Glaciimonas sp. CA11.2: one gene and its partner. Each later gene encodes a partner of the first gene's protein in a complex. Links are inferred from orthologs where the notes say so. Each region holds a gene or a part of one and is shown on either strand. Other genes may lie near its edges. The genes, in order: sbcB and ssb.

Evidence for each region.
Region 2: the proteins of sbcB (region 1) and ssb are in contact, whole or in part, in a crystal structure (PDB 3C94), measured with the Escherichia coli proteins. The link is inferred for Glaciimonas sp. CA11.2 from one-to-one orthologs.

What each region holds. Positions count from the first base shown.
Region 1 is NZ_JAVIWL010000001.1:2,972,785-2,980,442, reverse strand. What follows is about bases 1,769-4,656. They hold sbcB (exodeoxyribonuclease I), read left to right. Parts: upstream 1,769-2,439; coding sequence 2,440-3,873; downstream 3,874-4,656. Other genes in these bases: speG (spermidine N1-acetyltransferase), read right to left, coding at 4,047-4,583; RGU75_RS12850 (DUF3563 family protein), read right to left, coding at 1,945-2,169. Outside these bases: RGU75_RS12865 (glutathione binding-like protein), read left to right, coding at 1-84; RGU75_RS12860 (transporter substrate-binding domain-containing protein), read right to left, coding at 281-1,078; RGU75_RS12855 (antibiotic biosynthesis monooxygenase), read left to right, coding at 1,396-1,698; RGU75_RS12835 (acyl-CoA dehydrogenase), read right to left, coding at 4,775-7,294. UniProt on the Escherichia coli protein: Degrades single-stranded DNA (ssDNA) in a highly processive manner.
Region 2 is NZ_JAVIWL010000001.1:1,336,849-1,344,556, reverse strand. The notes cover bases 1,518-4,455. They hold ssb (single-stranded DNA-binding protein), read left to right. Parts: upstream 1,518-2,684; coding sequence 2,685-3,227; downstream 3,228-4,455. Other genes in these bases: RGU75_RS05700 (DEAD/DEAH box helicase), read left to right, coding at 4,234-4,455; RGU75_RS05705 (RHS repeat-associated core domain-containing protein), read left to right, coding at 3,684-4,079; RGU75_RS05715 (MFS transporter), read left to right, coding at 1,518-2,653. Also shown: excinuclease ABC subunit UvrA, read right to left, coding at 1-976; more of RGU75_RS05715, read left to right, coding at 1,457-1,517; more of RGU75_RS05700, read left to right, coding at 4,456-7,584; RGU75_RS05695 (dienelactone hydrolase family protein), read right to left, coding at 7,632-7,708. UniProt on the Escherichia coli protein: Plays an important role in DNA replication, recombination and repair. Binds to ssDNA and to an array of partner proteins to recruit them to their sites of action during DNA metabolism. Acts as a sliding platform that migrates on DNA via reptation.

The DNA of each region.
Region 1 (7,658 bases):
TTCCCCCACGTGACACGCGCGCTTAATACTTTCGTTACGCGTCCGGCGGTTATTAAAGGTCTTGCGATCCCCAAGCGAACGTGATTTTAAAAAATCTGGTTCAGCTCAATATCCGCACAACCTAAGTACCCGTATGACTTACCATAGTGTCTCAGCAACCAGCTTGTCCACTGTACCGGCTAAGACAGGTCGCCGGTACACAGAGGAACATTAAACGCAAAATACCGATCAGATGGCTGGATATCGAACTGGCTGCATGGGACTTAAGCAGCCTGTCTGCTTACTCGTAAGCGTTCGCCAATTTATCAGGCAAAGGAACGTTCAGCCATTTTTTAACAATGGCATTCAATTCACCTGATTTTTTAGACTTGGTCAAAACGTCGTTAACCTTGGCCATAAGAGCTGGTTCGTCCTTATTCATACCGACCAAGCACTTGGATTCCTGAATAATATATTTCATGACCGGTTTGTGCTTGGGATCTTTTTCGCCGATTGTGATAGCTACAAAGTCACCGGTACCGATCAACCGCACTTGTCCCGAGATATAGGCCGAAATCAGCGTATTGTTGTCTTCGTAGCGCTTCATCACAGTGCTTTTTGGAACGCTGTCCGATAACAATGTATCCTCAAAAGTACCGCGTGCAACGCCCACAGTCTGATTGGCTAATTCGGCCGCATTCGTCACTTTAATGTCCGCTGCACCATAAAGGCTATTGTTGAATGGTGCGTAGGGTTGCGAAAAACTGATGACCTTCTCGCGCTCTGCATTTTTACCCAGAGAAGAAACAACTAAATCCGCTTTACGCGTTTGCAAATAAGCCATGCGATTAGCACTGCCCACCGGAATAAGCTCGGCCTTCACACCGAGACCTTTAGCTAGTAGTTTTGCGACATCAATATCTAATCCTTGCAACTGCATATCCGAGGTAACCGAGCCATAAGGCGGAAAATCCTGCGGTACAGCGATACGGAGAACACCTGACTTCTGAATATCTGCCAGCGCATCCGCATGCGCGCTTTGAGCGGCCAGCGCCATGACATAAACAGATGACAGCAACAATATTTTTTTGAATTTCATTGTGGATCCCGGTGAATGATGTGAAGGAAAAGAATGTAATACAGATGTCATTGTGTGAACTATTTTAAGCACTATCCTGACCAACTACCTTTAGCAATATCTATGCCTAATCTATGCCTATTCACGCCATCTGGTTTAATTTCCTGGTAGCAATACAACCATATCGCTTAGTTCCCGGCAACTATAACCGCTGACTATTATAGATAGGTCAACCTTCAGTACTATCAAATACAAAATTTAAAGCCATTCCTCGGCCGCCCTCCAAAAATGCGACAATTAGGCCTTGTATTCAATCACACAAAATAAACGGAGCCAACATGATTCTTGAACTCGCAGACATCCGCATTCAACCTGGCAAACAAGCCGAATTTGACATAGCGATTCAACGTGGCGTAGCAGAAGCCATCAGCAAAGCCAAGGGCTTTTCAGGCTTTAAAATACACAAAGGGATAGAGTCACCAGAACGTTATGTATTGATGATTTATTGGGAGACATTAGAAAACCACACAGTGGATTTTCGGGAGTCTGCCGCATTTGCCGAATGGCGGGGGATTGTGGGACCGTTATTTGCCGTACCGCCAACAGTCGAGCATTTCTCGCTGTTGGCAAAGTCAAACTAACGACGTAACGGTAGCGTCACGCGCATTACGATATTACAGGTTCGCAGCGATGATCAACGTTGGGCGTGCCCTAATGTGACAATAGGTGCGCGCTACACGCAATGCGTGTCGCAATCATGGGTGGAGGAACCAACTGATGCATTCGCCATTGCGGCGCGTCAAATCAGCTTTTCAACATGGACAACTATTTACTGACGCACTACTTTCAGGAAAGACTTCCCGGATACGTCTTAAAATGACGAAGAGTTAGTAACCCTTCATCCATGCTGCTGACTGTACGGTCTCGCGATCCAATTGACGAATGCGATATTCCAAATCGTACAAATCGGCTGCTTCTGATAAATACGCTTCTTTACGTGCGGCTTCCGACAGTTCGTACGCGTTACCGATGCGCTTGAAGAAAGATGCAATGCTGCCGAAAAAACTGCTTGATTGTGCTGCGCGGGTGGTGCTAATGGTCATCGTAGACATGATATTTTCCTATTTCAATAATTACCGCAAACGGCTTACAATTGTTGCGGCGCACCATCACAATAGCGTTTACAGGGAAAAGTACCAATTTCGAATCCCGATAGCAGTTATCAGCTTTGTGAATTCCAGGGGCTAACACCTCGACTTTCGGCTTTTTAGTAGAACGCTTCAATTGTTGTAAAAAGAGGCTAGTTGTTATAAAAGAACTGTGCAGCATGCAACATTTACTAACCATTCCCGCTCAATCTTTCCCTACAAAATCCAATATTGATGTCCAATCACACCTTTCTCTGGCACGACTACGAAACTTTTGGCGCGCAGCCGCGACGAGACCGCCCGGCCCAGTTTGCGGCAATTCGCACTGATGCCGAGTTGAATGAAATCGGCGATCCGATCATGCTTTATTGCAAACCCGCCCCAGATTTTCTGCCCGATCCGCAGTCGTGCCTGATTACGCATATCACGCCGCAGCAATGTCTGGAACGTGGCGTCCCTGAGTTCCAGTTTGCAGCTGAGATTGAACGCGCCTTTTCACAAGAAGGCACGATTGGTGTGGGTTACAACACGATTCGCTTCGATGATGAAATTACGCGGTTCATGTTTTGGCGCAATCTGATTGATCCTTATGCACGTGAGTGGCAAAATAATTGCGGGCGATGGGACATTCTGGACGTCGTGCGTACCGCGTATGCGCTGCGCCCGGAAGGCATACAGTGGCCCATCAATGACGAAGGCCGGCCGAGTTTTCGTCTGGAGCATTTAACCGCCGCCAACGGGCTAAGTCACGAGGCCGCACATGATGCGCTTTCAGACGTGCGCGCCACCATCGCTTTGGCCCGATTAATTCGTCAACATCAGCCTAAGTTATTCGACTTTTGTCTGGGATTACATAAAAAAGATCGGGTTGCAGCGGAGCTAGGTTTGACGACAAAAAAACCGTTCTTGCATATTTCTGGCATGTTCCCAGCAGAGCAAGGTTGTATTGCCGTGATGTGGCCGCTTGGCGTGCATCCGACGAATAAAAACGAGATATTGGCATGGAATCTGGCCTTTGATCCAAGCGAGTTATTCGATCTTGATCCGGAAATCGTTCGCACGCGTCTGTTTAGTAAAACTGCCGATTTGCCGGAGGGAATGACACGTTTACCATTAAAGTCGATCCATATCAACAAGTCGCCGATGGTCATCAGCAACCTAAAGACTTTATCACCGGAAATGACCGCCAAATGGGGCATAGATCGTGACTTGGTGCTCACACACGCTGATATAGCAGCAAGAGCACCGGATCTAATGACATTGTGGAGGCAAGTATTCCAGCGCCCGGCCGACGCTCCTGTCGATGTAGATGAAGATTTGTATGGCGGTTTTATCGGCAACAACGATCGCCGCACGCTAAACGACTTGCGTGCGATGTCTCCACAAAAGCTGAGTGCCACAGTGCCCCATTTTGACGATCAGCGACTGGAAGAACTGGTGTTCCGCTATCGTGCCCGCAACTTTCCACAAACCTTGTCGGAACAGGAAAGTCAGCGATGGCAGGATCACCGCGCCGCACGCCTGTTTGACGGCAAAGGCGGCGCACGCAACATCGATGACTTTTTTGCGTCTATCGATGCCCTGTCAGAAACCGCCGACGAGCGCGGCGAGGAGATTTTGGGTGAGCTTTACGATTATGTGGAGATGATTGCGCCGGAGCGGGACTGAGGATTTACTGCCGATCAAGCTAAAATTAAATTCTAATTAAGTAAAGTACACATCTGTTTAGTTTTGGTCATCGTTAACCCACGATGACCACATCATATTTGATTTAAAACCTCAAAGATAATTGGCGATTGGGTTGCTCATTTAATCGCTAATCGCTACCCACAGCAAATAGCTCAACGCTGTCGCTTCTCCAAATACTCCACCTGAAACATACACATTCTGATCGCATCGCGGTATTCGCCATTGACGAAAAATTCGCTCCGCAATTCGCTCTCTAAAGTAAAATCACATTTGTCGTAGATGTGGATAGCCTTAAGGTTTTCTTTGTCGACGTATAGATAAAGTTTGTATAAATTGAGTACGCAAAACGCGTACTCAATCGCCAACCGACAAGCGAGTTCTGCATACCCCTTTCCCTGCGCTGCGGGAGCGACGATAATCTGAAACTCTGCGCGTCGGTGAATATAATTGATTTCAACCAGCTCCACTAAACCGACCATCTCTCCCGCATCGCTCTCTAAGATAAACCGCCGTTCACCCTGATCATGAACGTGTTGGTCGTAAAGTTGAACCAGTTCGACATAGGCTTCATAAGGCTCCTCGAACCAGTACCGCATGATGTGACTGTTATTATCGAGTTGATGGACGAAATGTAGATCATTCCGTTCGAGAGGACGCAATCTAACGCCCGGTTTGGTCAATGTGGTCATTATGAGTTTCTATTCAATAATACTGTGGGTATTTCTACTGCTTGAACTTAATACTCTAATTTGTTGCACTAATGTGTTGGTTTAATTTGATTTTGCAGGGACATCACTTTTGAATATATCCTCCTCGTCACAATCCTTTAATATTAATCGCCTATTCAATCCAACTCTATTGATTAGGACTTATGTAAATCCTACTGGTGATATTGCTGAAGCTGGTTCAGTTGCTGTCTTTTTTGGAGTGCTTCCAACCGGTTCAAATCCTGCGGAAAATCATCTACCTGAACACTGATGTCGCCGCAATGTGCAAAATCACTCAACACAACATTTTCCTCCTCAGTGATAAATCCACCAGCCATGGCCTCCGCAATCCAGTGCTGCATTTCAATCAAACTTTGCGGAATCGGTGCTAGATTACCGTCCTTAATCGCTGGCTTCAGACGCGCCTCAATCGCATTGACTGCAGGAATTAACTTGAATGCCAGTTCACCATAAGCAGTCGGCGCTTGCGCATGATCAGGTAAAAATATATCGGCAATCAGGCGATCACGACTAGCACCATCGGTTTGCATTGCCCGCGCCAGCGTGCTATCAAGCGCATCAGATGGTTTTTGGTACGATAATCCAAAGGGAAAAGCCACAAGCCGCAGGATAAACGCCAAAGGTCGGTTCGGATAATTCGCCAACACGCCGATATAAGCCTCTTGCGCTTGATACAAAGCATCTTGCGCAGCCCAATGCACGTAGGGCAAATCATCTTGTTGGCGACCGTCATCTTCATAGCGCTTGAGTACGCTGGAGATCAAATACAGTTGCGATAATACGTCGCCCAATCTTGCCGAAATCCGCTCACGGAATTTGAGGGAACCGCCAAGCGCAAACATCGATGCATCGCTAAGTAAAGCAAACGCAGCCGACAGTCGATTCACCGCACGATAAAAATGTCGCAGTTCCACCGGCGCTGCCTTTGGTGCAGCCAGCCACGTTCCGGCAGAAAGTCCGCCCAACAAGGTTCTGGCGAAATTAGCAAAAATAAAACTGATATGTCCGAAAAAAGCCTGATCGAAATCTTGCAAAGCTTTGCCATCGTCCTGATCCGTGGCAGCGGCCATTTCCTTCAGCACATAAGGATGGCAACGGATTGCACCCTGACCGAAAATAATCAGACATCGCGTCAGAATATTTGCGCCCTCAACAGTGATCGCAATCGGTATTTGTTGATAGGTCCGCGCCAGAAAATTATTCGGCCCCATGCAGATTCCCTTGCCACCGAGAATGTCCATACCTGCATTAACAATCACACGACCGCGTTCGGTCACGTGATATTTGGAAATCGCCGAAATCACCGATGGCTTCTCGCCGCTATCCACGGCCAGCGCCGACAACCTGCGCGTGGCGTCAATCAGATATAGATTGCCACCCATGCGCGCCAGCATTTCGTGAATGCCCTCAAACTTGCCTATTGGAATTTTGAATTGATTGCGCATCGCCGCATAGGCGCTGGTTCCACGCACCGCCATCTTTGAAAATCCTACCGTCGAAGAAGGGAGCGAAATGGCCCGACCAGCGGCCAGACATTCCATCAACATGTGCCAACCTTTGCCAATCTGTGCGCTTCCGCCGATGACCCAATCCAGTGGGATAAAGACATCCTTGCCGGAAGTCGGTCCATTTTGAAATACAGCATCTAAAGGCCAGTGACGACGTCCCGTCACGACGCCGGGATGGTTGGTCGGAATTAATGCGCAGGTTATCCCCAGATCGCCTTCTCCGTGCACCTCAAAGGTGCCATCGGAAGATAGCAATCCGTCAGGATCATGCACCCGAAATGCCAGGCCCAGCACCGTCGCTACCGGGCCTAACGTGATATATCGTTTGTCCCAAGTGACGCGAAATCCCAAAGTTTGCTGACCTTGATGTAATCCTTGGCAAACCACCCCGATATCGGGAATTGCCGCAGCATCGGAACCGGCGTAAGGACTCGTTAAGGCAAAACAGGGGATTTCGTCCCCCGCCGCCAAGCGCGGCAGATAATGGTCTTTTTGAGCATCAGTGCCATATTCCAGCAATAACTCAGCAGGACCGAGCGAATTAGGTACCATCACCGAAATCGCCGCCGCCGAGCAATGCGAGGATAACTTCATGATCACTTGCGAATGCATATACGCCGAGAAAGCCTTGCCGCCGTATTGCTTCGGAATGATCATTCCAAGAAACCCCTTGTCCTTGATAAATTGCCAGGCATGAGGCGGCAGATCTTGCCACACTTCGGTGGTTTCCCAATCTGTAATCAACCCACACAACTGCTCCACTTCATTGTCGAGAAATGCCTGCTCTTCTTCGCTTAAGGCAGGCGGTGCCAACGTCAGCAATTTCTTCCAATCCGGCTTACCGGAAAACAATTCGGCATCCCACCACGTCGTTCCCGCTTCAATGGCATCCCGTTCGGTTTGCGACATGCGCGGGAGAATTCTTTTAAAAATCTTCAGAATCGGGACGGTTAACAAGCGCATCCGTAGCGGCTTAATAGCGACCATCAAAGCAGGTGCCACTAATAACAACGACAGCAGAATAGTCGCGACGAGGCCAATCCGCGCTAACTCAAAGCCTGCAGCGATCCAGAGTGCTATCGCCACCAGCCATATCAAGGCATTGACCCGCAAGGTCATCAGGCCGATACCAATAATGATCAGCGCTGCGATCCAATAAAACATGCTTTCTCCTCTATGAATGTTGCAGGAATTTGCCTTGTCGATCTAACGCCCATGCGATCAATATTCGTCCCTATGACAAAATTTAAATGACACGCAGATACAGCACTAAACTTCAAACTGACGACAAATAGCTAACTTGTATTGAATAAACCGCAATTTCAACTGCAATCAATTGATTTTCTACGATATCTGTTGGTCACTTGCCACTAGGCAAAAGTTCAACTATTTCACAGTATGTTTCAGTGCTGAGGTACGGAGGCCTTCTCAAAATGCGTGTAATTGCACCGTCAATTGAGTGTATGAAAAGATAATTAACCTATCAATTTATTATTTGCAAAGGTTGCGTGCCGCTGATTTAAAAAGG
Region 2 (7,708 bases), 1.6 Mb from region 1 along the record:
ATAACATCTGGAAGTAAAATTGATTGCGTCGATCCCACCCTTTTACTGCACCACTGGCAAGCGACAGGTTCGGAAAAGCAACGATCCGCCTGGGATCAAAGAACTCGATATGACCAAGCCCATCACATTCCGGACACGCGCCCATCGGATTGTTGAAAGAGAACAGGCGTGGCTCAAGCTCTTGCAGAGAATAGCCACAAGTCGGGCAGGCGAATTTGTTCGAAAACATGTGTTCAGCGCCGCCATCCATTTCCAGTGCAATGGCGCGTCCTTCGGCCAGACGCAATGCGGTCTCGAAACTTTCTGCCAATCGCTGCTTGATGTCCTCTTTTACCTTCACGCGATCAATCACCACGTCAATGGTGTGCTTCTCGGTTTTTTTCAGCTTCGGCAAATCATCGACTTCATAAATCTTTGCCTTGTTAGTACCGCTTTGAATCCGGAATCGAACAAAACCTTGCGCTTGCATGTTTTCAAACAGATCGACATGTTCGCCTTTTCGATTCGCCACCACTGGCGCCAAAATCATCAGCTTGGTCTCATCCGGCATTGCCAGCACCGCGTCAACCATTTGCGACACAGATTGCGCAGCTAACGGTTTCTCAGGATGATCAGGGCAATAGGGCGTGCCAACCCGTGCGTACAGCAGACGCAAATAATCGTGAATTTCAGTGACGGTACCGACCGTTGAACGCGGATTGTGCGAAGTCGCTTTTTGCTCAATAGAAATGGCAGGAGAAAGACCTTCGATCAAATCGACATCCGGTTTTTCCATCAACTGCAAAAACTGGCGCGCATAGGAAGACAGTGATTCGACGTAACGACGCTGACCTTCCGCATACAGCGTATCGAAAGCCAGCGACGACTTGCCAGAACCAGATAAACCGGTAATGACAATCAGTTTATTACGAGGCAAGTCCAGATTGATGTTTTTGAGGTTGTGCGTACGTGCACCCCGGATGCGAATTTCTTCCATTAACAGCTTTCTGCGTAAATATTTACGGCGATAGTTTATGTTGGAGTTGCAGCTTACTTGTTCTGAATTACCGCTTCGTTACCGTCGAGCCCGGCGTCTAACTAGCATTAAAATAATACCTAAGCATCTCTGGCAATCACATCTCGTACCAGCCGAAACATGCGTGGGATCAGCCATAAGCCAGTAGATTCTTTAAGCGCCTTGCCAGATTTGTTTATTAACTGCCAAGCAATCAACGGAAAAGGGTCAACCTGATATCATAACGGGTTTCGAACATCGTCGTCATATACGCCGCTATACTTTAGTCCTTGGATGAAGATTGCACAGACGAATGCAATGTCGCCAACGCCCTCAATTACCCCCATTTACTCGCCTTGCTAGCAAGGCATGACAAAACTCCACATGACTAGCTCGTTATCTACACCCGCCATTGCCCCAAGGGCAGAATCAGATCCAGGCTCTCCTGACGATAGTCAACGCATGAATAGCGCTGAAATTCGATCGAGTGCATCTCTCGCGTCGATTTTTGCTTTACGTATGTTGGGTTTGTTTTTGATTTTGCCAGTGTTCTCGGTGTACGCCAAAGGCCTCCCGGGCGGTCAAAGTGCAACGCTGGTTGGTCTTGCTATGGGGATTTACGGATTGGCGCAATCGTTCGGACAAATTCCGTTTGGTGCAGCGTCCGACAAATATGGTCGTAAAAAAATCATCATCATCGGCTTGATCCTGTTTGCAATTGGATCCTTCATAGCCGCTGCTGCACCCAATATCTATTGGATCATCATTGGACGCGCAGTGCAGGGCGCGGGCGCGATATCAGCCGCCATCACGGCCTTCATTGCCGACTCCACGCGCGAAGAGCATCGCACCAAAGCCATGGCCATGGTTGGCGGCTCGATTGGTCTGACCTTCGCCTTGTCGATGGTCGCTTCGCCGTTGTTGTATGAATGGGTGGGAATGGGCGGTATTTTTGCTATCACCGGGATATTGTCGCTCGCAGCCATTGCCATGATCATTTTCGGTGTGCCTGACGCGCCATTGATAAAAGTTAAGCAAGTCTCCTGGTCGGAAATTCTGCGCAATGGCGAGCTGATGCGGCTAAATGTTGGCGTGTTCTCTCTGCATCTGACGCAAATGGCGATGTTCGTCGTGATGCCATCCGCCTTGGTGCAATACGCAGACTTGCCAGTTACGCAACACTGGAAGATTTATTTGCCGGTTGTGTTGATCTCTTTCGCATTGATGCTGCCGCCCGTCTTTGTTGGCGAAAAGCAAGGCAAGATGAAGCAAGTATTCGTTGCCGCTATCGCTATGCTGTTGGCAGTGCAGATCGGCATGTGGCTGGCATTCTCCCAAGCAACCGTGCATTGGCCGTTATTGGTTGGTTTATTGCTGGCATTCTTTATTGCGTTCAATGTGCTCGAAGCCAGCCAGCCGTCGCTGGTCTCGCGTATCGCGCCGCCCGGAGCCAAAGGAGCGGCGCTGGGCGTCTACAACACACTTCAGGCGCTCGGCCTCTTTTGCGGCGGTGCCATAGGCGGTTTACTTAAACAACACTTTGGCACGCCCTCCGTATTCATTTTGGGTGGAATTTCAACCCTGTGTTGGCTTATAATCGCTTCCGGAATGATAAATTTACCGCGTCGTGGTAAGCCAGCCACCGCGGTTACACATTAAATTATAGTTAATCAAGATTTAGGAGAAATATATGGCGTCGGTCAATAAAGTCATCATCGTCGGTAATCTAGGCCGCGATCCGGAAACCCGCTACATGCCGAATGGCGAAGCGGTGACCAACATCGCCGTGGCGACTACGGAAAGCTGGAAAGACAAAAATAGTGGCGAAAAGAAAGAATTGACCGAATGGCATCGTATTACTTTCTATCGCAAACTGGCTGAAATCGCCGGGCAATACCTGAAAAAGGGCTCGCAAATCTACATCGAAGGCCGTCTGCAAACCCGCAAATGGCAAGATAAAGAAGGCGTAGAGCGTTACACAACCGAAATCATCGCGGATTCCATGCAGATGCTAGGTAGTCGCCAAGGTCAGGGCGGCGCCTCAATGGATGACGGCGGTTACGATGGCGGCGATGCACCACGTCAAAGCGGCGGCGGATCGTCATACAATAATGCACCATCCGGTAACGCTCCTTCACGCCCGGCCCAAGCGCCCGCATCCCGTCCGGCACAAGCACCTGCTTCGCGTCCGGCACCGAACTTCTCGGATATGGATGACGATATTCCATTTTGAGACCCTACTAACTGAATTTGTAAAACAAGACCCGCTAAGTCACTGATTTAGCGGGTTTTTTAATTCTTACATTTTTTCTTCGACGACCATACATGATAAATGTCGCAAGTTAATCTAGAAAGGTGTGAGTAATGAACTGCCTTTTCGCTCCAAAAAAGTATCAAATCCCCGCGATTATCGTATCGGATAGGCGTGATGCTGAACATTCCTTGAGTAAGTAATTCCCCTAACTCAATAGTTCAACGCCATCCATAGCGCAACAACCCCGCCTATTATTTAGCACGAAATTTCAAATGCAATATTTGGGAGGTGGGATGTATGGGGCAATCTGTTGAGTGGGATGAGGATCATTTACAGAAGCAAGCAGTGCAGCAAATTTCGGCATTATTATTAAAGCACTAACACGCTGCCGATATCACGGCTGGAAATTTTTCACCGTCGTCGTATTGATAACTCTTGCCGGTCTCGGCGGCACAGTCGCCAGCGTACAGGCGACACCCAGCAGATCGGGAGACGGACCACTTTTATAATTACTATCGGGATTATGATCCGCAGTGGGGACGGTATTTGCAGAGCGACCCGATTGGGTTGGAGGGCGGGATTAATACGTATGGGTATGTGGGTGGAAATCCGGTTTCGTGTAGTGATCCGTTTGGGTTAAATCCCGTTGCTGGCGCTATTGGCGGTGCGGGAATTGGCTCTGCGTTTGGACCGGTCGTTGGCGGTGTCGTTGGGACGGGTGTTAGTGCTTGGTTTGGCCGGAATGTGGTTGGGCCGATTATTAACCAAAATGGTTCTGGCGATCCTATTGTCTATCCAGAGATTCCGACTGCCGCAGTTGAACGACGATAGTTACATACGTCCAATGAAAATTGGGCATTTCGTTCGCATGACTGATTCGTCATCTGTAAGTATCACGAATTTTTCTTGCTGAATCCTTCACTCCCTTTTTAATGAGTTGCTGACAAGAAAGCAGTGTTTTCATTTTCTTGCGCACACAAAAAATATGACCTCCGAATATATCAAAACACTCCGTTACTGGTTTGACGTCGAAGCCCTAATGTATCCGGATATCCCCAAAGAAAATGTTAAGCGACGACGACGCGCCTTTAAGAAACAATACGCTGAGCTGCTACCGTGGCAGGTGCCGCCCTATGACACACGCCAAGAGGAGTTTAAATATTTTGTTTATTTTGGAGTGGTCGATAAAAAAATATTGGAGAAGGAACTATTAAAGCTGTATGCCGGCGCAGAGGATGCCGAAAATTACTCAGGAAATCAAAAGCGTAACGTATACGGGAACACATTCCTTTGTGCCATCGAAATGACCGGCGCTGGCGGTCCGGTTGTTTCAAGTTTGCAATTGGCTGCATATGCCATCGCGTTTGCCGAACGAAAGAATCAAAAAAGATACGATTACGAAGCAATCTCTTTTTTGCTCAAGACAAAGATTGAGAACCTTCTATCACGAGACCACGACAGTGTCGTCGACGGGTACTGGTTCGAGGAAATTATTGAAATTCTGATTGAAGAGTTAGATTGGAGCCCGCGAGCGCTAATGGCTTCGTCTCAAATATACGTCCACACGATCCCTCTGCTTAATGAGAATGGTAGGACCATCTCGCCACCGACTGAAATGGACCCAATTAATTCGTTCTATCTTGAGGATATTCAGCGGATTCTGAACCTCGGGGAAAGAGGTTCAGAATCACAGCAAATAAAGAGATATTTGCAAGATGAGCGGCCTATGGCGCAAAAGATTGATGTGAGTCAACTGGACATAGCGAATCGCCTCTTGTCCGCAGAGAAATTTCCTTTGGGGCGCTGGCCGTCTGAGTTCCCGCTGTTCATGATGCAGCAGGTTGCGGTCAACACTGCGCTGCATGAAATGAAAGATGGAGGAATTTTTTCGGTAAATGGTCCACCAGGTACGGGAAAGACAACGCTGTTAATGGATGTTATCGCTGCCCGTATTATTGACCGCGCAGAAGTTCTAGCGTCTTTTGCCAATCCAGCAGAGGCATTTTCTCGCAATGAGCAGCGCGTCGAATATCCTGAAACGAGTAAGTTACCTGTGGGTGACGGCTGTTACTTGGTGGATCAACGATTATTAGATTTTGGTATCGTAGTTGCTAGCGCAAATAACAATGCGGTCGAAAACATTACGCGTGATCTGCCTAACATCAAAAAGGTCTCTTCAACGTCACTCACCATAAACGGCACCCCGTTTAATTATTTCGGCGCTATTGCCGAATCGATTGTCAATGACGAAGCGAATAAGCGAAAGAAAAGTAATAAAATGTCCTCTGCCTACGGGGATGTTATCAGCAGCGCGGAAGATAAAAATCTCGAAGAGCAAATCTCTATAGAGCAAGACCTGATGAAATGCTGGGGATTGATATCAGTACCTCTCGGAAAGAGGGCAAACTGCAATCTCGTTGCTGAAAAGTTGAGGCGGTTGAGTGAAAAGGGAGGATTGTCAGGGGCTCTCGACGCTGAGCCTTCAAATGATCTGAATTGGGAGCAAGCGCGTACACAATTTCGGACCGCGATGGATAACGTGCGGGCCACACAAGCCAAAATGTGTGAATACGAACTTAACTTATCCCGATTGAATGTCGCAGTAAAATCATTCTCTGATTCAGAGGAGCGCTTAAGGCAGGCGCTCGATAACTTAACGCCGGTGGTGAAAGAGCGAGAGGGTTTAAAACGAAGGCTCTCTGACATAGAAACGCAGGCAAAATCTACCCTTGATGCGCGCACAATACTCCATCAAGAATGGCCAGTTTTGCGCCAAATCTTAAAATGGCTATTTGCCCGAGAAGAATACCGAAAATTTCGCACACGACAGATTGTGCTTTCGGATGCGTCCAACACTCTTTGGCAGGCCGCCGCAGGCTTAAGAAGAAATTGCCTTGAAATTGAGGAGCGTGCAGCAAAATTGGAGCGAATCCTCTCTGATGCACGACTCGCTGTTGCGGCATCCGCGAAGGAGGTGACGCGTATTGAAAAATCCACTGCATCGCTCGTGGAAACCCTGGGTGTGGCCGCGCATGACCATACGGGTTTTAAATCCTTACCAATAGACGTTCAACAAACGAGTCTGCCCCGCAATAACACTCTCTATCAAGAGGCGCGTGCCGCGGTTTTCGTTGCAGCGATGCATTTGCATAAATCGTTTATGAAGCATGCGGGAGAGGCGTTTGATATAAATTTCCAACTTGCACTCGGCATGCTTGAGCGGCAGCCGCATGTTCAAGAGTTGCTGCCGACGATGGCACCGCACTTCTGGGCAACATTTTTTTTGGCAGTGCCTGTCGTTTCTAGTACATTCGCGTCGTTTCCTCGTTGTTTTGGCAATCTTGGAGAAGGTGCAATAGGGCTTCTTCTCATTGATGAGGCCGGTCAAGCAGTGCCATCTAATGCGCTTGGTGCAATTTGGCGCTCAAAACGTGCCCTCCTTGTCGGAGACCCGCTGCAGGTTGAGCCGGTGATTACAGTGAACAGAAAACTAGATAACGAAATATTGAAATATCATGGTGCACCGATACGCCATCTCCTGACAGAATACTCCGCACAGCATCTGGCAGACCGCGGTAATTCCCATGGCTCGCACGTGACGCAATATGACGGAGCAGAGCTGTGGGTCGGTTCACCTTTACGCGTTCATCGACGATGCGTTGCTCCAATGTTCTCATTGTCGAACGCTATTGCCTACAATAATAAGATGGTATTTGGTCCCAACCCAAAAGATGAAATAGCCAACACAATCTCTCGGCCTCTGTTCGGGCGTTCCCGATGGATTCATGTGGAATCGGATGACTTCGATGAGCATTTCAGTACCGCCGAAGGCTTAGTTGCCACGCAAATTGTTATTCGATACCAACAAAAAAAATGGGTAAATCAGATCGATGGCTTGCCAGATATCTTCGTCATTTCGCCATTCAAGTCAGTTGCTGACGGACTGCAAAATCTCCTTGCTGAGCGACTCAAAGAATGGGCTCCACAGGCAGATGAAGGCGCGGTCAAGAAGTGGCTCAAGAGCCATGTTGGAACAGTTCACACATTCCAAGGAAAGGAATGTGAATCTGTAATCTTTGTCCTGGGCGGGCAAACTGCCGGAGCCATAGGATGGGGCGGAAACAAGCCAAACATTATCAATGTCGCAGCCACAAGGGCAAAGCGACGTTTCTACGTAGTGGGGAATCGCAAAAAATGGGAGACTTCGACCTTTGGTGGGGAATTAACACGCGCGTTTTCCTCTGATGGTAAAGATGACCAATTTGTCGCCGATGCTGTTAGGAACGCATCGGCTCAGAATAAGGCTGCGCCGTTAATGCCGATGTATCTCCCATAGAAATTACCTTGAGTTCTATTGAAATTTTGGTTTGGGTGATGGCAACTTTATTGCAATGTCGCGTTTGCCGAGGCGTTAATCGGAGAGATCCCTGTGTCCGTCGGCATGCCGATTCCCTTTAAAA